DNA from 2 places in the Nocardioides jishulii genome. Region 2 is predicted to be linked to the other one. Evidence: predicted binding sites of a transcription regulator. Region 2 holds the regulator's gene; the other holds the start of a gene.
What was found. Region 2 encodes LexA, which represses DNA repair genes until DNA is damaged. Its sites were predicted from a motif close to TCGAACANNTGTTCGA; they were not measured.
Positions count from the first base shown of each region.

Region 1: a site for LexA is predicted at 6,360-6,375, ahead of FCL41_RS02060 (HNH endonuclease signature motif containing protein). Genes of this name have one in related genera too.

Region 1 is NZ_CP040748.1:447,868-458,766, forward strand. It holds gene FCL41_RS02025 (response regulator transcription factor) at 1-506, opposite strand, end outside; gene FCL41_RS02030 (ubiquitin family protein) at 594-863, shown strand; gene FCL41_RS02035 (thioredoxin family protein) at 1,021-1,500, shown strand; gene FCL41_RS02040 (DUF4395 domain-containing protein) at 1,803-2,285, shown strand; gene FCL41_RS02045 (sulfurtransferase) at 2,357-3,205, shown strand; gene FCL41_RS02050 (DUF1416 domain-containing protein) at 3,205-3,501, shown strand; gene FCL41_RS02055 (acyltransferase family protein) at 3,563-4,717, opposite strand; gene FCL41_RS02060 (HNH endonuclease signature motif containing protein) at 4,862-6,175, opposite strand; gene FCL41_RS02065 (hypothetical protein) at 6,597-6,785, shown strand; gene FCL41_RS02070 (O-acetylhomoserine aminocarboxypropyltransferase/cysteine synthase family protein) at 6,845-8,131, shown strand; gene FCL41_RS02075 (sensor histidine kinase) at 8,230-9,885, opposite strand; gene metX (homoserine O-acetyltransferase MetX) at 10,037-10,899, shown strand, end outside.
Region 2 is NZ_CP040748.1:2,932,522-2,943,420, forward strand. It holds gene FCL41_RS13915 (GNAT family N-acetyltransferase) at 1-342, opposite strand, end outside; gene FCL41_RS13920 (hypothetical protein) at 420-875, opposite strand; gene FCL41_RS13925 (vitamin B12-dependent ribonucleotide reductase) at 1,324-4,185, opposite strand; gene nrdR (transcriptional regulator NrdR) at 4,281-4,751, opposite strand; gene FCL41_RS13935 (hypothetical protein) at 5,043-5,378, shown strand; gene FCL41_RS17155 (LysM peptidoglycan-binding domain-containing protein) at 5,394-5,735, opposite strand; gene FCL41_RS13945 (GNAT family N-acetyltransferase) at 6,045-6,836, shown strand; gene lexA (transcriptional repressor LexA) at 6,958-7,686, shown strand; gene FCL41_RS13955 (ATP-dependent DNA helicase) at 7,699-9,675, opposite strand; gene secD (protein translocase subunit SecD) at 9,730-10,899, opposite strand, start outside.

The sequences.
Region 1 (10,899 bases), 1.1 Mb from region 2:
CCGGGGTGTTGGGCCAAGAACTTCAGGAGCTCGAACTCCTTGAAGGTGAGGTCAAGGGTTCGGCCTCCGAGTCGGGCGGTGTAGGTCGCGTCGTCCACGACCACCTCGCCGCTGCGGATCACGTGGGCGTCCGGGTCGGCGGCCTCCCGCTGGGCCGACAGGCGCCCGATCCCGAGACGGATCCGGGCCTCGAGCTCGGCCGGGCCGCAGGTGTGGAGCACGACGTCGTCCATGCCCCAGTCGTGGGCCACGACGGCGAGGCCGCCCTCGGTGACGACGAGCAGCACCGGTGCCTCGGAGCCGGTGGTGCGGATCAGGCGACAGAGGTCACGAGCGTGGGCGAGCTCTTGACGCCCGTCGACGAGGACGAGGTCGGAGTCCGGTGCCTCGAGCAGTGCGCTGCCCTCGGCCGGGAGGATCTTCACGTGGTGTCCCAGCAGCGCGAGACCGGGCAGCACGTCGGAGGACGGCTGGAGGGCGCTGGTGAGTAGCAGCAGAGTGCTCACGGCTGCCTCCCTCACTTGTGGACTGTGGGGAGAATAACCGGCATGGCGACCTTGCGTGACCACTCAAAGGCAGATGAGAGTGGCGACATGGGGCAGATCACACTCCGCTACTGGGCCGCCGCGCGGGCCGCCGCAGGCGTGGCGAGCGACGTCCTGACCGTGGAGGGGCAGCTCACCGTGGCGTCGGCCCGCGACCATGCCCTCGCTCTCCATGACCACGATGTGGACCTCGCTCGGGTCCTCGCGGTCTGCTCGGTGCTGGTGGACGACCGGCCGGTGGGGACGAACGATCCCGGGTCGGTCCCGGTCCCGGTGGGCAGCAGCGTGGAGTTCCTCCCGCCCTTCGCCGGCGGCTGAGGCCGGCGGGCAGCTGGTGAGCCCTATCGGGGTGCCCGCGTAGCCTCGGGTGCCCGTGGGCAGCGGGCGAGGCCATGGGTGCTTGGGTCGTCGACCGGGCGCGGTTCAAGGCTCTTCTTCCCGCCGGACAGGCGGGCTTGCACGAAGGATGAAGGAAATGACGCCAGGTCTGTGGGTTCTCGTGGCGAGCGTGGTCCTTGCCTGCGCCTTCGGGCTGTGGCGCGCAATGACCGACGGTCGGTTCCGCGGCACCCATCGGGTGCGGGGCGCTGGGCGAGAGGCCGCGACCTCCGACCCGGCTGGCACCGCGCACGAGCTGCCGCATGCTGACTCGGCGGTGAAGGACACGGCGTACGCCGACCAGCTCGGCGAGCGGGCGACGCTCCTGCAGTTCTCCAGCGCCTTCTGTGCTCCCTGCCGGGTGACGCGCCGGACGCTGGAGGAGGTGGCCGCGGTGGTCCCGGGTGTCGTCCACCTGGAGGTCGACGCGGAGTCGCACCTCGACCTCGTACGCCGCCTCGACGTCATGCGTACGCCCACGACGCTCGTGCTGGACGCCTCCGGCGTCGAGGTCACCCGGGCCGCCGGGGCACCCACCAAGCAGCAGGTGCTCACGGCGCTGGCGCAGGTCGACTGACGTCGCCGCCGCCTGAAAAGCACTCTCAGTCTCATCATGTGGTCTATGCGACCACAATGTGAGACGCGGATTCGCACCCCGTGAGGGAGTTCCCTACTCTCGACCCATGAGTTCGACCTGGTTGACGAAGCGACGCGCAGTGGATCACTGCCGCGTGCACTCGTCCCTCTGTCGAATGTCCTGAGGCTGACTCCAGTCCCTTTTGTCGATCGGATAACTCGACTAAGGTGCCGGGTGTCGGCCCCTCCTCCCGTGCGACGCGTCGTCGCATGCCGTTGGAACCCCTCACCAGGAATCAGGACATGAGCACTCTCGACACCCCTGCGCCCCAGGCGCCGACCGGCCACGCTGCGGACCAGGTCGACCCGCGCGGTCCCCAGTTCGGCGCCGTCCTCACCACGGTCGTCCTCGCTGTGGTCCTCGCGACCGCCCCGAGCGCGTTCGCCGTCGTCCTGCTCGCCGTCCAGGCGGTGCTCTTCGCCGCCGGAGCCCTGCTCGGCGTCAGCCGCACGCCGTACGCCTGGCTCTTCCGCACCCTCGTACGACCCCGCCTCGGCCCGCCCGCGGAGTGGGAGGACTCGGCGCCGCCGCGGTTCGCCCAGGCCGTGGGCCTCGCGTTCGCGGTCGTCGGCCTGGTCGGCTTCCTCGCCGGCCTCCAGATCGTGGGCCTCGTCGCCGTCGGCTTCGCGCTGGCCGCGGCCCTGCTCAACGCAGCCTTCGGCTTCTGCCTCGGCTGCGAGATGTACCTCCTGCTGCGCCGGGCCACGTCGCCCCGCACGGCCTGAGCGCACCCACCTGACACACCTGACACACCTGGTCACCTGCACCACCATCCCGAAAGAGAGAAGCACCAGACATGAGCCGTGAAGACTCCCTCGTTTCCGTCCAGTGGGTCGAGGACAACCTCGGCGCCGACGGCATCGTCCTGATCGAGGTCGACGAGGACACCGCCGCCTACGACAAGGGCCACATCCCGACCGCGATCAAGCTGGACTGGACGAAGGACCTGCAGGACCAGGTCCGCCGCGACTTCGTCAACAAGGAGGGCTTCGAGAAGCTGCTCTCCGAGCGCGGCGTCAGCAACGACGACACCGTCATCCTCTACGGCGGCAACAACAACTGGTTCGCCGCCTACGCGTACTGGTACTTCAAGCTCTACGGCCACAAGAACGTCAAGCTCATGGATGGTGGCCGCAAGAAGTGGGAGCTCGACGCCCGCGAGCTGACCAAGGACGTCCCGACCCGCCAGGCGACCAGCTACGTCGCCCAGGAGCAGGACCTCTCGATCCGCGCCTTCCGCGACGACGCGGTCAACGCCATCGGCGTGCAGAACCTCATCGACGTGCGCAGCCCCGACGAGTTCGCCGGTCGCCTGCTCGCCCCGGCCCACCTCCCGCAGGAGCAGGCCCAGCGCGCCGGCCACATCCCGACCTCGCTCAACGTGCCGTGGAGCAAGAACGCCAACGACGACGGCACCTTCAAGTCCGACGACGAGCTGCGCAAGCTCTACGACGAGGTCGGCATCGACGACTCCAAGGACACCATCGCGCTGTGCCGCATCGGTGAGCGCTCGTCGCTGACCTGGTTCGTGCTGCAGGAGCTGCTCGGCTACAAGAACGTCAAGAACTACGACGGCTCGTGGACCGAGTACGGCTCCCTCGTCGGCGTCCCGGTCGCGCTCGGCGACGAGCCCGGTGTCGCCTGATGTGCGGCGCGGTTGAGGGCGGTCTCTCGCTCGACGGCGTCAACGTCTCCAAGGAGGCCGTGATCCAGGGCCAGGTCCTGCGTGACGGTGAGCCCGTGGCCACCGGTTATGTGCGCCTGCTCGACAAGACCGGCGAGTTCACCGCCGAGGTCCCGCTGTCGGCCACCGGCCACTTCCGGTTCTTCGCCGGCGAGGGCGTCTGGACGCTGCGCGCCCTTGCCCCCAAGGCCGAGCCGGTGGACCGCAAGGTCCACGCCCAGGTCGGTTCCGTGGCCGAGGTCCAGATCGCGGTCTGACCTCGCACTGATCCACTCCCAGGACCCCGTCCCGCCTCGTGCGGGACGGGGTTCTGTGCGTTCAGCTCGGTGACTTCACGGCGAGGGCGTGACGGGAAGGTTCTTCTCCTCGCGCCGCCGTGGTGGTCCTCGGCGACGGAGGGTTCTGGAACCGTCCGGGCGAGAACCGACCCTTCGCTCGGAGCAGGGGCGACTCGAGGTAGCGGTAGCTGGCCCAAGCCATCACGAGCGTCACGGCCATGGTCATCGGGAACCAGTAGGTCGGGCTCACGAGGGCCACCATGGGGCGGAGTGCCAGGGGGTGGAGGAGGTACATGCCATAGCTCACGAGGCCGAGGTAGGCGAGCGGCTTCCAGGTCAAGAGTGGGCGAAGGAGGTGATCGTCTCGCATGCACGTGGTTGCCACCAGTGTCGCCATCGAGACAGCCAGCAGAGTCGGGTCCGGCTTCACGAAGAGGAGTGCGGCGACCGCCAGTGCCGCGCACAGGGGTGCGACGGGGTTGCACAGGAGCGGCGCGATGCGAACGAACACGGCTCGGGAGTGGAGCGCGATCGCCATGAGTGCACCTGCGCAGATGGCGGTGGCGAGACTGGTGAACACCGTGAGCGCGAAGGAATCGGCGCTGGTGGTGCTCGCGATCGCCACGTCGGCAATCGCAAGCGCGCCGATGATGATCCCCGCTGCCGTCAGGCCGAAGCGGCGAGGCAGCAGCAGCATGAGAAGTGGCGGCCACAGGAGGTAGAACTGCTCCTCGGTGGCCAGTGACCATGCGTGGTAGAAGACCGTCGGCTCGCCGGGGGTGAGCTCGACGAACCAGTTCGTCGTGTAGGTCGCAAAGGCCGGGAGGTTCGTGAAGAAGTTCTCGCTCACGCGAGTTCCCCGGAGTGGTCCCCAGCAGAGCACGAGGTAGAAGGCGAGAACGGCGTAGTAGAGCGGGAAGATGCGCAACGCCCGACGTACGAAGAAGGCGCGAAAGTCGATGCGGCCGCGTGCTTCGTGCTCACGCAGGAGCAACGTCGTGATGAGGAACCCCGAGATGGCGAAGAAGAGGTCGACGCCGCGGTATCCCAGGCTCAGGACGCCGTCGCTCGTCGCCGCCGAGTGATGCCACACGACGGCGATGATGCTGATCCCTCTGAGGCCGTCCAATGATGCGAAGTGCTTGCGTGACCGGTAGGACTCGTGGGCGCGCTCCCAGCGTGTCCTCGTGGTCATGCGAGTCATGGTCCCCCGAGAACGCGTGCCGCGCCGTGGATTTGCGGAAGCCGAGGATGGCCCTCCTGCCAGGGCAGGTGTGATGGTCGTCCTGCGCCGCGGTCAGACGACCGAGTGTCATCCAGCCTCGCCGCAAGCATCGGTCTACCTCCGTCGGTGGAACCGTAGGTCGCCGTTGGCCATCCGGCTGGTGTCGTAGCCGGGGTCGTGGGCTCGGTGGTGATGGTGGGAGCAAAGAAGGGCGGCGTTGTCGAGATCGGTGGTGCCGCCCTGCGACCAGGGGACGAGGTGGTGGGCTTCGGACCAGGTGCCGGGGATGTCGCATCCCTGGGCCCGGCAGGTGGTGTCGCGCAGCAGGAGTGTGCGGCGTTGAGCTTTGGTGAAGAGTCGTGAGGCCCGCCCGAGGTCGAGCACTTCGGAGTCGGTGCCCAGGACGGCTGGGATGATCTTGGCGTTGCAGGCGAGGCGTCGGGCTTGGGCGGCGGTGAGGGTGTCGAACCCGTCGCCGGGGACTCCGTTGTCCAGGGTCGCGGTGCCGATGCCGTCGCGCAGGGCGTCCAGGGAGATCGTGACGGTCACGTTCGTCGCGTCGCCGCCGTGGATCGGCAGGCGCTTCGGGTCGAGGGTCTCCAGGAGCTGACCGAAGGCTTCGGCGAGCCGCCGTGGGTGGTTGACGGCGGCCCGAAAGCGTCGCGCGCCCGCGCCGCGCTCGCCGTGCCCGTTGCCTCCAACGCCACCCGCGTTGCCCTCGGCGCCCGTGGACGCGCGTACGGCCCCGTCGGCCAGCCGCGGGTTGGTGAACGCGTGCAGGTAGGTGGCCAGGCGGGCTGCGACGGCGTCGGGGAGGACCCCGGAGATCCGGGTGAGTCCGTCTCCGGCCGCGCGCAGGCGCAGGCGTTGACGTTGGGCGGCGTACCGCTCGGCCTGCTCGAGGCGGCGGCGTTCGGCCTCCTCGAAGCGGTCGGGGTCGACCAGCTCAAGGATGCGGCGCCCCAGCACGGCCAGGTCCTTGGGGTCATGGTCGTCGGCCAGCCTCACCAGCTCGGCCTCCGCGCGGGCGAGGACGTCCTGGTCGACGTCGTCGGGCAGTTCCGCCATCGCGTGCGCGATCACCCGGGTCTGGGCCAGGTTGGTCCGTGCCTCGCGCAGTGCTGCGGCCAGGACCGGCAGGTCGCGGTCGAGCGCCTCGGCCAGCCGCAGGTCGGCGGCGGCGTCGCCGCGGCGTACGCGCCCGTGGTGGGCCAGCCAGGTCGCGATCGAGCGGAACCCTCCACCTTCGGCGACGTCACCGGCCGCAGCCATGACCCGCAGCCGCAGCTCGGCCACGCGCGACTCCGCGTCCGCCAAGGCGAGGAGTGCATCCGCCTTCTCCTCGGTCCGCATGAAGGTCGGGTTCACGTCGGCCACCGACTTCAGCGACGAGCTGATCGACGCAGCAACAGCGTTCACCGGATGCACGACCCCACCTCCTCCCACGACCACGACTCGGCACGCCGCGTCTGTGGCGTCTGCTGGTCGTTGCTCCTGGAGGCCCGGACCTGCCGGACGATCACGTCACCCTCGCAACTGGCCCCACCGTCTCCGGATGCCACCACCGAGGCGGTGACCCGGTGCCCTGAGTGAGAACCTGTGACCACTCTATTCGAACACCAGTTCGAAGAGCCATCCTCTAGATGGGTGATTCGAAATCCTCACGATCCCGGCAGTTGGCCCGTCATGATCGGCCTACGTCGCCGAAATCCATGCCCGGTTCCACGGCTCCCCGCTCCCGTGGGCGCTCGCGACCGATCCGCGCGATGGCTGCTCCCACCGCTCGGTCATCGACCTCCCGATCGGGCCCGGTGGCTGGGGCGTCTCCCTCCCGGAGAACATCGAGGAGGTGCTGGGGGAGCGGTGCGAAGACCTCGGGGACGCGCTCCTGGGTGTCGAGGGCGTCGTGGAGGGCTTCATGGAGGACCGCGACCGCGCGCTGCTCACCGCGGCGCCGGGGACGACGTCCGAGCAACTGCTGTCTCGTGTGACGGACGCGGTGCTCGCACTGCGAGACGTTGGCCTGAATGAAGTCTAGTCTCCTAGTTGTATTTCAGACGTGACGCTGTTCGTCACTTCGTCAGCCCAGGAGCCCTCATGAACTACCGTCCCGAGACTCTCGCCGTGCACGCCGGCCAGGAGGTCGCCGACCCGACCACCAACAGTCGCGCGGTCCCGATCTACCAGACCACCTCGTACGTCTTCAACGACACCGAGCACGCCGCGAACCTCTTCGCGCTGGCCGAGCCGGGCAACATCTACACGCGCATCATGAACCCGACCCAGTCGGTCTTCGAGGACCGCGTCAACCAGCTCGAGGGCGGCGTCGGCGCGCTGGCCGTCGCGTCGGGCTCCGCGGCCATCACCTACTCGGTCCTCAACCTGACCTACGCCGGCGACAACATCGTCGCGATGTCCACGCTCTACGGCGGCACGTACGCCCTCTTCGCCCACACGCTGCCGCAGTTCGGCATCGAGGTGCGCTTCGTCGACCCGACGAAGCCCGAGGACCTGGCCAAGTACGTCGACGAGAAGACCAAGCTGGTCTTCGGCGAGACCGTCGGCAACCCGAAGATCAACGTCGCCGACCTCGACGCCTGGTCGGAGGCCGCGCACGCGCAGGGCCTGCCGTTCATCGTCGACGCCACCGCCTCGACCCCCTACCTGGTGCGCCCGTTCGAGCACGGCGTCGACGTCGTGGTCCACTCCGCCACCAAGTACATCGGCGGCCACGGCACCTCCATCGGCGGCATCATCGTCGACTCGGGCAACTTCGACTGGGCCGCCCACGCCGAGCGCTTCCCGGGCCTCACCGGCCCGGACTCCGCCTACCACGGTGTCGTGTGGACCGAGGCCGTCGGCAACCTCGCCTTCATCATCCGCGCCCGCACGGTGCTGCTGCGCAACACCGGCGCCGCGATCACCCCGCACAACTCGTGGCTCTTCCTCCAGGGCCTGGAGACGCTGCACCTGCGCATGGAGCGCCACTCCTCCAACGCGTTGGCCGTCGCCCAGTGGCTCGAGGCGCACGACCTCGTCGCGTGGGTCTCCTACCCGGGTCTGGAGTCCAGCGCCGACCGCGAGGTCTACGACCGCATCTCCACCGGCAAGGGTTACGGCGGCCTCCTCTCCTTCGGCCTGAAGTCGGGCCGTGAGGGTGGCAAGAGGTTCATCGAGGCGCTCAACCTCTTCAGCCACCTGGTCAACATCGGCGACGCCAAGTCGCTCGCGGTGCACAACGCCACCACCACCCACTCGCAGCTCACGCCCGAGGAGCTCGAGGCGGCCGGTGTGCCGGAGGACCTGGTGCGTCTCTCCATCGGCATCGAGAACGTCGACGACCTGATCGCCGACCTCGAGCAGGCGCTCACCGCCAGCAAGTGACCTGACGCCCCGCGTCCCCACGGCCCCATCCGCTCCCGGCGGGTGGGGCCGTTCGCGTCGACGTACGGCCCGTACGCGCCCACCGCGCCGTCGCTGCGTCAGACCTCGGCCTGCGGAGGTCCGTCGAGGGGGAGCCGCACCTCGAAGCGGGTGCCCGCCCCCGGGTTGCTCTCCAGCTCGATCACGCCTCCGTGGGCCTCGACGATCGCCTTCACCACCGACAGTCCGACGCCGATGCCCTGCACGGCCTGCTCGGTGGCGCTGGCCGTGCGGTAGAACCGCTCGAAGACGTGGCTCTGCTCGCTCTCGCTGAGTCCCGGGCCGGTGTCGGCGACCTCCAGGACGAGGTCGTCGGCGTGCTGCCACAGGCGTACGTCGACCGCTCCCGGAGCGGGCGTGTACTTCACAGCGTTGTTGACGAGGTTGTCGATGACCTGGGCGAACCTGTCCGGGTCGAGCGTGGCCTTGAGTCCCGGTTGCACCTGCACGGTGAGGTCGATGCCGGCGGCGTCGGCCGCGTGATGGAGCTGCGTGAGGGTGGTGTCCGTCAGCTCGACCACGTCCACCGAGCGCAGCTTGAGCTCCATGCCCTCGCCCGTGCCCGACGCCTGGATGAGCTGGCTGACCCGGCTCAGCAGGACGTGGGCGTTGCGCTGGGCGATCCGGAGCATCGACAGCGCCGTGACGTCATCGGCGTCGAGCTCCTCCTCGATCAGCTCGTGGTAGCCGATGATCGAGGTGAGTGGCGTACGCAGCTCGTGAGAAACGGTGGTGAGGAACTCCTCGCGGGCGCGCACGGAGTCCAGGACGTCGGTGACCGGGATGCCCACGATGACGTAGCCGTAGCGGTCCTCGGGCGTGCGGTGGATCTGGCGTGCGTAGAGCAGGTAGGCGACCTGGTCGCCGGGCGGGCCGAACCAGGCGAGCTGCGCGTCGAACTCCTCCCCCCGGTGGGCCCGGGGGATCGCGTACTCCTCCGGTGGGACCGGCGTCACCCGGTCGGCCTCGTAGTAGTGCACCACCGGCTCGGCCGTGCCGTCGCTCCGGATCCCGGCCCGGGCGGCCAGAGCGCGGGCGTCGGGGTTGTCCCAGATCTGCTCGCCGGCGTCGTCGTAGGCGACGATCGTGACCTGCACGGTGTCGAGCAGGGTCTTCATGAGCAGGAGCTGGTCCTCGGAGGCCTCCAGCGTGGCGCGGAGCCGGTCTGCCTGCTCGGTGAGCCGTTGCTCGCGCCTCTCGCGTTCGAGGGCGAGCTGGAGTCCGCCGAAGAGCAGGCCGAGGCCCAGGAGCACCAGGGGCACGTACTGCACCCACAGGGGTTCGCCCTGGCCCGGGACGACGCCGCCTGAGTAGAGCATCTGCAGGACCGCGAGCAGGCCGACGAAGGCGAGGAGCGCGCCCGTGGTGCCGAACTCGAAGGCGAGCCACAGCAGCGGCAGCGTCACCACCAGGGCGGCCGTCGGCGCCACCGGCACGATCTCGGTGCCCATCCACAGCAGGGCCGCCAACGACAGGACCGGGAGGAGGGGCCGCCACCGCTGCGACAGGCGTCCGGTGTGCACCAGCCACTTGACGCTCGCCACGGCCGTCAGGACCACCAGGCCGAGCGCGGTCGGCCACCCCTCGGCGTCCGGGCCGTCGACGACCAGGATGCTGGCGGTGACCAGGACCGAGACGACCAAGGTGGAGACCGGCCACACCATGCTGGTGGGTCGGTCGGCGTGTCGACGGGGGACCTGGGACGGGCCGCTCACCGTGGTTCGCAGGGTCAGCACCTCCTGGCAAGCGTCATTCCGGGCCACCAGTGTGTCGTGCGCCACCTCGGTGTTCAACGGTCTGCCGCCACCTGTCCACGCCCGCCCCCTCGCGGGCAGTGCGCTGGGGCGGGCGTGGGATCATGGAGCGGTGACTGGCCCCCTTGACTACGTCGAGACGCAGCGGGTCGTCCTCTTCTCCGAGGGCGATCCGTTGCGTCTGCGTGGCGGCGGTCGCCTCGACCACGTCGAGGTGGCGTACGAGACCTACGGCGAGCTGTCGCCCGAGCGCGACAACGTCGTCTTCGTCTGCCACGCGCTGACGGGCCACGCGCACGCCGCCGGGCTGCACCTTGGAGCCAAGAAGCGCGGTTGGTGGGACAACATCATCGGTCCGGGCAAGCCGCTCGACACCGACCGGTTCTTCGTCGTCGCGCCCAACATCCTGGGCGGCTGCTCGGGCACCACCGGGCCGCTGTCGCTCAACCCGGCGACCGGCGAGCCCTACTACCTCGACTTCCCGATGCTGCACATGAGCGACCTCGTCGCGGTGCACCGCAAGCTCATGCGCCACCTCGGCGTGGAGCGTGTGTACGCCGGTGTCGGCGGCTCGCTGGGCGGCATGCAGATCCTGCAGTGGGCCATCGACGCCCCCGACGAGATCGAGAAGGCCGTGCTCGTCGCGGCCTCGTCGCGGCTGAGCACCGAGAACATCGCCTTCTCCTCGGTCGCCCGCACGGCGATCATGAGCGACCCCGAGTTCCACGGCGGTCGCTACGTCGAGCACGACACAGTCCCGCGGCTGGGGCAGAAGGTCGCCCGCATGATGGCCCACATCACCTACGTCTCCGACCAGTCGCTCGACACGAAGTTCGGCCACCGTCGCGACACCGTCGGTGACGAGATGAGGATGGAGCCCGACTTCGCCGTCGAGCACTACCTCCAGCACCAGGGCGACGTCTTCCTCGACCGGTTCGACGCGCTCAGCTACCTCTACCTGACGCGACTGCTCGA
Region 2 (10,899 bases):
CAGCAGCTCCGCGGCAGCCTCACGGGCGTAGCCCTGTCGCCACTGGTCCGGGTGCAGGACGAAGCCGAGCTCCGCCTCGCCGGGCAAGTCCCCCAGGTGGAGACCCACGCTGCCGACGGGTTCATCGGTGCCCCTGATGACGATGGCGAGCGCATACGTCGTACGCGGCTCCACGAGGCAGTCGGCGGCGCACTGGTCCAGGAACCGCTGCGTGTCCTCGCGGGAGTTGGGACCCCACGCCACGTGCTCGACGACGTCGACCCGCGAGGCGAAGGCGTGCACAGCCTCGAAGTCGCGCGGCTCGTAGTCACGCAGACGCAGGCGCGGGGTGGTCAGGTCCATCGCGCCATGGTTCCAGACACGCGGCTCCCAGTCGCGTGCTGGCAGAAATGGGTCCGGCCCCGAGAGGAGGAGGTGCTTCAGCGCAGTTCCTCGGTGCAGCTCGCTGTCGATTCTCCGCGCGGACAGACCGCCAACCCCGCGGCGATGGTCTGGACATGGGCCCTGGAGCGCCTCTCGTAGTGGACCTCGATCGCTGTCCGCGCCGTCTTCTCCGCCCCGACCCACGTGTAGCCGAGCAGGAGCTCGTACCCCATGCGGCCGGCGTCCGTCATGACGTACCCCTCCGCCGGCGTCGTGTCGCCCAGGTCCGGGTCTGAGGGAGGAAACCCGTCGAGAATCTGGACGGCGCCGATCTTCCGGTCCGGGCCGGCGATGAGCGCTCCCTCGTAGCGCAGGGACTCATCCCCGCCGACTGACCGAATCGCAGTGATCGTGATGGGGTCGTCGGCGAGGAGACGGACCACGTCGAGGCCTTCGGTGAAGGAGGCGCCGGCGACGCCGGGGCGGACCGCGGCGACGTGGGGCCCGAACACCTTCAGCGCGTCCCCTTGTGCGGGTGAGCTGTCGCGCCCGGGTGAACAACCGACCGACAGAGCCGCCAGGAGCACCGCGACACCACAGCGGTTTACCCCGCTCAGGATCGCTCCTTGACACGGTGCGCGTACGAGGGGCAGTCCACGTCACCGCATACCCGTGCGGTCTTGGCGACGTCAGTGTCTACACACATCGATGACGCCGGCGCGAGCCTAGTGACGGTTGGGCCGTTTGACTACGCGCAAGTACATCGACGTGCCCACACCGTCTCTGACGACACCACGTTCTACGTCGATCTATGACCTCGCCCGAAGCCCTCGAATTCCCTGCAGACGCCAAGAGGCCCGGAACCATTCGGTTCCGGGCCTCTTTCGCGTGCTCAGAGATCACTCAGAGTTGTCGCTCAGTCAGTGAGAATCCGTCACTGACGAAGGAGAACTGACGTCATCAGCTGCAGCCCGACGTGCTGCCGCAGCCCTCGCAGACGTAGCAGGAGCCGGCGGGACGCATCTTCGTGCCGCAGGTCATGCAGAGCGGGGAGTCGACCGCGGTGCCGGTGATCTTCTCCAGGAGCTCGGCGGAGGTGTGCGCCTCGCCGACCACGGGCCGGGCCGGGACCTCGCGGGCCTCGGAGCCGTGGGTGTCCTTGGTCTCGACGTCGACCACCTCGGCGTGCTCGGTCTTGAGCGACTCGGCCTCGCTGAGCTCGACGATCGGCTCGTAGGAGCCGGTCTCGAGGTGGCGCTGACGCTCCTCGGCGGAGTAGATGCCGAGCATCGACCGCTCCTCGAAGTCCATGTAGTCGAGCGCCAGGCGGCGGAAGATGTAGTCCATGATCGACTGCGCCATCCGCACGTCGGGGTCGTCGGTCAGACCGGCCGGCTCGAAGCGCAGGTTGGTGAACTTCGAGACGTAGGTCTCCAGCGGCACGCCGTACTGGAGGCCGATCGAGACGGCGATGGAGAACGCGTCCATCACACCGGCCAGGGTCGAGCCCTGCTTGCCGAGCTTGAGGAAGACCTCGCCCAGCTCGCCGTCCTCGTGGGCACCGGAGGTCATGTAGCCCTCGGCTCCACCGACGGTGAACGACGTCGTACGCGAGACGCGCGACTTCGGCAGGCGCTTGCGGGTCGGGCGGTAGACGATCTTCTCGACGACCTTGGTCTCACCCGCGGCCTCGGCCTTGGCGGCCGCCGCGTCGGCAGCGTCCTTCTTGGCCTTGCCGCCACCGTCGGCCAGGGGCTGGCCGACCTTGCAGTTGTCGCGGTAGACAGCCGTGGCCTTGAGGCCCAGCTTCCACGACTGCATGTAGACGTCCTCGATCTCCTCGACGGTCGCCGTCTCCGGCAGGTTGACCGTCTTCGAGATGGCGCCGGAGAGGAACGGCTGCGTGGCCGCCATCATCCGGACGTGACCCATCGGGGCCAGCGAACGGGCGCCCATGGCGGTGTCGAAGATCTCGTAGTGCTCGGTCTTCAGGCCGGGGGCGTCGATGACGTGGCCGTGCTCGCCGATGTAGGCAACGATCGCCTCGACCTGCTCCGGCTGGTAGCCGAGCTTGCGCAGCGCGCGCGGGATCGTCTGGTTGACGATCTGCATGGAGCCGCCGCCGACGAGCTTCTTGAACTTCACGAGCGAGAAGTCGGGCTCGATGCCGGTGGTGTCGCAGTCCATCATGAAGCCGATGGTGCCGGTGGGCGCGAGCACGGAGGCCTGGGCGTTGCGGAAGCCGTTGGACTCACCGAGCTTGATGACGTCGGCCCACGCCTGGGTGGCCAGCTTGTGCACCTGGGCGTCGGCGACGTGCAGCGTACGCACTTGGTCGTTGGCCGCCTGGTGCTTGCGCATGACGCGCTTGTGCGCCTCGGCGTTGCGGGCGTAGCCCTTGTAGGGGCCCACGACCTTGGCGAGCTCGGCCGAGCGCTTGTAGGACTGGCCGGTCATCAGCGAGGTGATGGTGGCGGCCATCGCACGGCCACCCTCGGAGTCGTAGCCCAGGCCCATGGCCATGAGCAGGGCGCCGAGGTTGGCGTAGCCGATGCCGAGCTGGCGGTAGTCGACCGTGGTCTGGCCGATCGACTCGGTCGGGAAGTCGGCGAAGCAGATGGAGATGTCCATCGCCGTGATGATGACCTCGACCGCCTTGGCGAAGAGCTCGCCATCGAACGTCTCGTCGTCCTTGAGGAACTTCAGCAGGTTGAGCGACGCGAGGTTGCACGAGGAGTTGTCGAGCGACATGTACTCCGAGCAGGGGTTGGACGCGGTGATGCGGCCGGTCTCGGGGTTGGTGTGCCAGTCGTTGATCGTGTCGTCGTACTGCAGACCCGGGTCGGCGCACTCCCACGCAGCCGTGGAGATCTTGCGGAAGAGCTCGCGGGCGTCGACGGTCTCGATGACCTCGCCCGTGTCGCGGGCACGGAGACCGAACTCCTTGCCCTCCTCGACGGCGCGCATGAACTCGTCGCTGACGCGGACCGAGTTGTTGGCGTTCTGGTACTGGACCGAGGTGATGTCCTTGCCGCCCAGGTCCATGTCGAACCCGGCGTCACGCAGCGCGCGGATCTTGTCCTCCTCGCGCGCCTTCGTCTCGACGAACTCCACGATGTCGGGGTGGTCGACGTCGAGGACGACCATCTTGGCCGCACGACGCGTGGCGCCACCGGACTTGATGGTGCCCGCGGAGGCGTCGGCGCCGCGCATGAACGAGACGGGGCCAGAGGCGGTGCCGCCGGAGGAGAGGAGTTCCTTCGACGAACGGATGCGGGAGAGGTTGAGGCCGGCGCCGGAGCCGCCCTTGAAGATGAAGCCCTCTTCCTTGTACCAGTTGAGGATCGAGTCCATGGAGTCGTCGACGCTGAGGATGAAGCAGGCCGAGACCTGCTGCGGCGAGGAGGTGCCGACGTTGAACCAGACGGGCGAGTTGAAGGAGAAGTACTGGTTGGCCAGCAGCCAGGTGAGCTCCTCCTCGAAGACCTGCGCGTCCTTGTCGGTCGCGAAGTAGCCGTGCTCGAGGCCGGCGGCGGTGTAGGTCTTCACCACCCGGTCGATCAGCTGCTTGAGGCTCCACTCACGTACGTCGGAGCCCACGGCGCCGCGGAAGTACTTGGTGGTGACGATCGTGGAGGCGTTCACGCTCCAGAAGTCGGGGTACTCCACACCGCGCTGCTCGAAGACCGTCTCACCGGTCTTCCAGTTCGTCTGGACGACGTCGCGTCGCTCCCAGGTGATCTCGTCGTACGGGTGGACTCCCTCGGTGCTGAAGACGCGCTGCATCTTCAATCCCCCCTTGGTCACCGTCTTCGCGGGCATGAAACTCCTCAGTTCCTCGTTGCTGACAACGTTGTCTGTTCTTGCGTCTGGAGCCCGGCACGCAGCTTCCCCACTGCGTACCGGGCGGTCTGTGGTTATCCGGTGGGGACGACGTCAGCGCTGCGCTCGGCACGCATGACGGCGATCTCCGCCTCGAAGTCAGCCGCGCTCTCGAAGGCGCGGTAGACGGAGGCGAACCGGAGGTAGGCGACCTCGTCGAGGTCGCGGAGGGGGGCCAGGATTGCCAGGCCCACCTCATGGGCCTGGATCTCGGCAGAACCGGTGGAACGCAGGGCGATCTCCACCTCCTGGCCCAGGCAGGCCAGCTGGTCCTCGGTGACGGGACGCCCCTTGCACGCCTTGCGCACACCCTGGACCGCCTTGTCGCGGTTGAAGGGCTCGCTGGCACCCGAACGCTTGAGCACCGTGAGCTGCATGAGCTCAACCGTGCTGAAGCGCTTGCCGCAGTCCGTGCAGGCACGACGACGACGGATCTGGCCGCCGTCCTCCGACACCCGTGAGTCGAGGACCCGGGTGTCGCTGTGCCGGCAGTGCGGGCAGTGCATGGCGTTCCCTCTCCGTGGTGACGTCCCCTGTGGATGAAGCCGCTCCAACTGTGGAACAACCGCATCAGGCTGTGCATCCATCATCCACTTCTGTGGACTAGATGTGGAAAACCACAACCGTGTAACTACTAGATGTTGTGGTAACCGTACGCGCCCTCCCCAATAGATGGCAAGCGGAACCGAGGAAGTGGGACGACGAGTTGTGGCGCCCTCGCAGAGCAAGCTCGTTTGCGCAGGTCACGGCCCCGGAACCCGCCGCGCAGCAGCCAGTCACCTGTCAGAATGGGGCTCGTGGCCCAGGGGAAGCGAGCAGGATCGAGGCGTTCGGCGCCTGCGTCGCGGACCCCCGACAAGGCCGCTCTCGGGTACGCCGGCGGCATCACCCTGTGCGTCATCGCGTGGGGCTACCTCGTCTACGCCGCCATCGAGTTCGGATCGAGCGCCCGCAGCGGCAACACCGGCGCCTGGGCCCTGCTAGCCCTCGCCGGCGCCGGAGCGGCGACCTGCCTCTTCGTCGGGTTGATGCTGGTTGCCCGCCTGGGCGCTGCACTCGGCCTCACGCGCCCCTCCGAGGGCGACGAACCGGCACCGCCACGACCGACCGGCGGCCGACGCGCAGCTCGCTGAGCAGGACGGCGTACGTCAGCCGGCGACGGGGACGTGGATCTTCTGGCCCAGGGTGACCACGGACGAGTCGAGGTCGTTGAGCTCGCGGATCTCGGTGATCATCGAGCGGACCTCGCCGTCCTCGGCGACTTCGGCGGCGATGCCCCACAGGGTGTCGCCCTCGTTGACCACGACCACCTCAGTGGCGCGAGCGGCGCCGGCCTCCTCGCTCGCCGAGGAGACACCGCTGAGAGCGATGCCGACGACCAGCGCAAGGACCAGGGCGGCCAGCACGACGACGACACGGCCCCGACGGGTCAACCGGACCTGACCGAGCGGCGAGGCCGGGATGGTGGCGTGGGTGGCGATGCTGGTCATGGAGACCTCCTGGGGAAGTGGTGGTCGTGCGTGGTGCGTGCGTCTCGAGTGAATGTCTATGCGGAGCCGCCGACAGTTTTGGAGAACTGAACCCCTGCACCACCGGCGGATTCGATCAGACGTTCGATCGAGCACATGTTCGACGTTAGAGCACATGTTCGAACGAAGCAAGCGTCGTTCGAACAAAAGTTCGATGCGATCCAGAGGGGTCCCGGCATCTACCTGATTCGGCATGCGCAGGAGGGGCCATCTCCCATGTCACCCTTTTCGGGCATGCACCGGTCGCCACGCACCCCTAGCGTCTGGCGCATGCGAGACCTCCTCACCACGGCCTCAGACACGATCGAGGCCGACTTCGCGGCGCTGCAGAGCGCGATCTCCCGATCCCCCTCCCTGTCGACGGCCGACGAGCCCGACGCGACCGTCTACTGGTCGTCGGAACCACTCACGCTGCTCAACGTGGTGGCCAACGCGCGGATCGCCCCCGACTCCGTGGCGACGCGGGCGCCCGGGCTGCTCGCCCCCTTCTTCCGGCGGGGACTGCCCTTCCAGTGGGTCACCACGCCGTCGACGACCACCCCCGCACTGGAGGCGAGGCTCGCCCAGGCCGGCCTGCTCGCCCGCGAGTACCCGGCGATGCACACCAAGCTCGGCGCCCCCATCGACCCGGAGACGCCTGACGACGTCTTCATCGACGTCGCCTGGCCCGACGGGATCGAGCCGGCCAGCCGCGCCGTCCTCCAGGCGCTGGGGCATCCCGCAGCCCAGCAGGACGTCACCCTGGGCGTCCTCGACACCCTCGACCCCTCCGACAACCTCTTCTTCGTGGCCCGCAGCCTGCGGACGGGCGAGGTCCTTGGCGCGAGCACCATGCACACGCGAGGCGCCAGCGTCATGCTCGCCAACATCAGCACCACGCCTGCGGCCCGCGGTCGCGGCATCGGCCGCGCCCTGGGCGCCACCATGATGAACCGAGCCGCCTCGATCGGGATCCAGACAGCCACCATGATCACGAACTCCCGCGCCTACCCGACCTACGTCGAGCTCGGCTTCCGGACGCAGTTCACCTGCGTGACCTGGGTCTGGGACCCCACCCGCTGACCTCCACGGCCCGGCAGCGTCGACGGGGGCGTGACACGCCGTTCGAACACATGTTTGAACTGGTGTCTGGATCCGACTAGCGTGAGGCCCACGCCAGTCCGCAACACCCAGGAGGATCCAGATGCCCAAGTCCAGCGGCGACACCGGCAAGGTCGTGTCCCTGCCCGACGGCCCTCCTGACGCGACGGGCCTCACCACCCGGCAGCAGCTGGTCCTGACGACGATCCAGGAGGCACTGGAGACCCGGGGCTACCCGCCGAGCATGCGCGAGATCGGCACGGCCGTCGGCCTCACCAGCTCCAGCAGCGTGGCCCACCAGCTCAAGACGCTGGAGGAGAAGGGTTTCCTCAAGCGTGACCCCAACCGGCCGCGCGCCCTCCAGGTCTTCCTGCCGGAGTCGATGGCGGCCTCCCGCGCCGTCTCCAGCGCCGACGAGTCGGAGTTCGACCCCACCGGCGTCGGCGACGCCGCCCCTGCGGCGACGTACGTGCCCGTGGTCGGTCGCATCGCGGCCGGTGGTCCGATCCTGGCTGAGGAGCGCGTCGAGGACGTCTTCCCGCTGCCCAAGCAGCTGGTGGGCGAGGGCACGCTCTTCCTGCTCGAGGTCTCCGGCGACTCGATGGTCGACGCCGCCATCTGCAACGGCGACTACGTCGTCATCCGTCAGCAGCCCGACGCGGTCAACGGCGACATCGTCGCCGCGATGATCGACGGCGAGGCCACGGTGAAGACCTTCCAGCGCAAGGACGGCCACGTGTGGCTGCTCCCGCACAACGCGGCGTACGAGCCCATCGACGGCACGCACGCCACCATCCTGGGCAAGGTCACCGCGGTCCTGCGCAGCCTCTGACCCCGTAGGCCGTCAGTCCGCGGTCGCGATGCGGCCGAGGGCCTGACGGACCACGGCGGGATCCGTCGTCGACCACATCGGCGGCAGGCTGGCCTTGAGGAAGCTGCCGTAGCGCTTCGTCGCGAGGCGTGGGTCGAGGATCGCCACCACGCCCTTGTCCTCCGTGGTGCGGATCAGGCGACCCACCCCCTGGGCCAGCAGCAGCGCTGCGTGGGTCGCGGAGACCTGCATGAAGCCGTTGCCACCCGCCTTGTCCGCCGCTCGCGAGCGCGCCGACATCAGCGGGTCGTCGGGACGCGGGAACGGGATCCGGTCGATCAGGACCAGCTGGCAGGTGTCGCCGGGCACGTCGAGCCCCTGCCACAACGTCAGGGTCCCGAAGAGGTTCGTGTGCGGGTCCTCGACGAACTGGCGTGACAGCTCGGGCAGCTGAGCGTCGCCCTGGGCCAGCGTGGTCAGGTGGGGCAGGCGCTCCCGGACCGCCTCGGCGGCTGCCTCCGCGGCGCGACGGGACGAGAAGAGGCCCAACGTACGCCCCTGCGCTGCGTCGATCAGGTCGACGATCTCGTCGACCTGGGCCTTGCCCAGGCCGTCGCGCCCGGGGTCAGGGAGGTGGCGGGCCACGTAGAGGATCCCCTGGCGCGCGTAGTCGAAGGGCGAGCCCACGTCGAGGGCCCGCCACGGGAGCGCGTCGTCGGCCGCCGACTCGCCGGCGCCGGTGTCCACGCGCTCCGACGGCTTGAGCCCGAGGCTGCCGGCGACCGCGTTGAAGTCGCCCCCCAGCATCAGGGTCGCGGAGGCGAAGATGACGGTCTTCTCGGTGAGCAGCCGCTCGCGCATCTGCGCCCAGACCTGGAGCGGAGCGACGGCCAGTCGGGCCGGGATCCGCTCACGCGCCTCGTTGAGCCAGAGCACGTCCGACTCCTTGAAGGCGGCCATCCGCTCGGCGGTCGCGAAGACCTCCTGCGCCAACCCCTTGGCCTGCGTACGCCCGGCGTCACCGTCCGCCTCGTCCTTGCCGAAGGCGGAGACCAGCGACCGTGCGGCGTCGCGCACGAGCACCAGCGCGTCGGAGAGCTGCTCCCCCGGCGTCTCGATCCGGCCTGCCGAGGTGGCGGCCAGGGCGTCGGCGAGCGCGTCCGCGGCATCGGCCAGGTCGTCGGCCGCCGTCGAGGCGTCGCCCTTGTCGGCGACGTGCTTCTGCGAACGACGTGCCGCGCGCTCGACGTCTCCGACGGTGAGCTCGTCGGTGGCGGCCTGGGTGACGCGGCTGACGAGCTCGTGGGCCTCGTCGATGACCACGACGTCGTAGTCGGGGATCATCGGCACGCCCTCGATGGCGTCGATGGCCAGGAGCGAGTGGTTGGTGACGATGAGGTGGGAGTTGGCGGCCTTCTCCTTGGCCCGCTCCGCGAAGCACTCCTGGGCGAAGGCGCAGCGTGCGGCCCCCAGGCACTCGCGGTGGTTGACGCTGACCTGGCGCCACACCCGCTCGGTGTGGCGCGGCGCGTGGTCGCGCTCGCCCGTGCCGCCAGCCTCGGACTCCTTCTCGGCCCAGCCACGCAGGGCGAGGACCTCGGCGCCCATCGACCCCTCGGGGATGTCGACGAGCACGCCCTGGTCGTCGGGCACGCCCTCACGGATGCGGTGCAGGCAGGCGTAGTTGGAACGGCCCTTCAGGACGGCGTACGTCGTGTCGAGCCGGTCGCCGACCGCCTCGACGAGCCGCGGGATGTCGCGCTCGACGAGCTGGTGCTGCAGGGCCAGGGTCGCCGTCGCCACCACGACGCGGTCGTGGTTGAGCAGGCTCGGCACGAGGTAGCCGAGCGACTTCCCGGTGCCGGTGCCGGCCTGGATGACGAGGTGCTGCTGCTCCGTCATCGCCCGCGCGACGGCCTCGGCCATCTCGACCTGCCCGGTGCGCTCCTTGCCCCCCAACGCCTCGACGGCGGCGGCAAGGACCTCACGGACGGGCGACTCTGCTGGCACCGGCTGAACTCTAGCCAGCGAGGCCGACAACTCCGGCACCGACGCCTCGTCGGGTCAGACGACGGCGCCCGAGTCGTCGCGCTCGATCGTGGCCTTCTGGGCCTTCTCCTTCGCCATCGGCCACTTCTGCTGCAGGTAGGTGACCAGTGGCGTCGCCACGAAGACCGAGCTGTAGGTACCGACGACCAGACCGACCAGCAGGGCGATCGAGAAGTCGCGCAGCGAGTCGCCACCGATGATCGCCAGGGCCGCCAGGATGAACATCGTGCCCAGACCGGTGTTGACCGTGCGCGGGAGCGTCTCCACCGCCGCCTTGTTGGCCTGCGCGGCGAAGGTGTCGGTCGGCTTGGAGCCCCGCCAGCGTTCGCGGATGCGGTCGAAGACGACGACCGTGTCGTTGACGGACAGACCGATGATGGTCATGGCCGCGGCCAGGAAGATGCCGTCGATGGGCTTGCCGAGCCACGCGAAGAGGCCGACCACGATGGCGACGTCGTGCATCATCGCGATCACGGCGGAGACACCGAAGGTCCACTTGAAGCGGACGGCGAGGTAGAGCAGCTGCGCCAGGAACGCCACGCCGAAGGCGATCAGCGCCCGGTCGCGCAGCTCCTTGCCGAAGGACGCACTGATCTTCTCGTCGCGCTCGAGGTCGGCCGTGCCGCCGATCGTGGCGATGACGTCCTGCACCTGCTGCGCCTCCTCACCGGAGATGGTGCCGGTGCGGACGAGGATCTTGCCGCCGTCGGTCTCCTGGACCGAGGCCACGTCGTTGACGTCGGCGTTGGCCAACGCCTCACGCGCGTCGTCGGCGGTCACCGTCTTCTGCGTGGAGTACTCCAGGACCCGGCCACCGGCGAACTCGACGCCGAGGTTGAGGCCGTTGACGAAGATGCCCGACAGCGCGATGACGGTGACGACACCGGACAGGGCCAGCCAGTTGCGGCGCCCCTTCATCAGGTCGGGGTTCTTGCGGTCGAGCCACTTGCGCACCCGGCCGATGTCACCGATGCCGGTGACCGCGGGGTGCTTGGAGATCCACTTGTTGGAGACACCGACCTCGGTCAGCACCCGCGCGATGATCAGCGCGGAGATCATCGAGGCGATGACACCGATGGTCAGGGTGACACCGAAGCCCTTGATGGGTCCGGAGCCGAGGAAGAAGAGCAGGCCGGCTGCGAGCAGCGTGGTGACGTTGGAGTCGATGATCGCGCTCCACGCCTT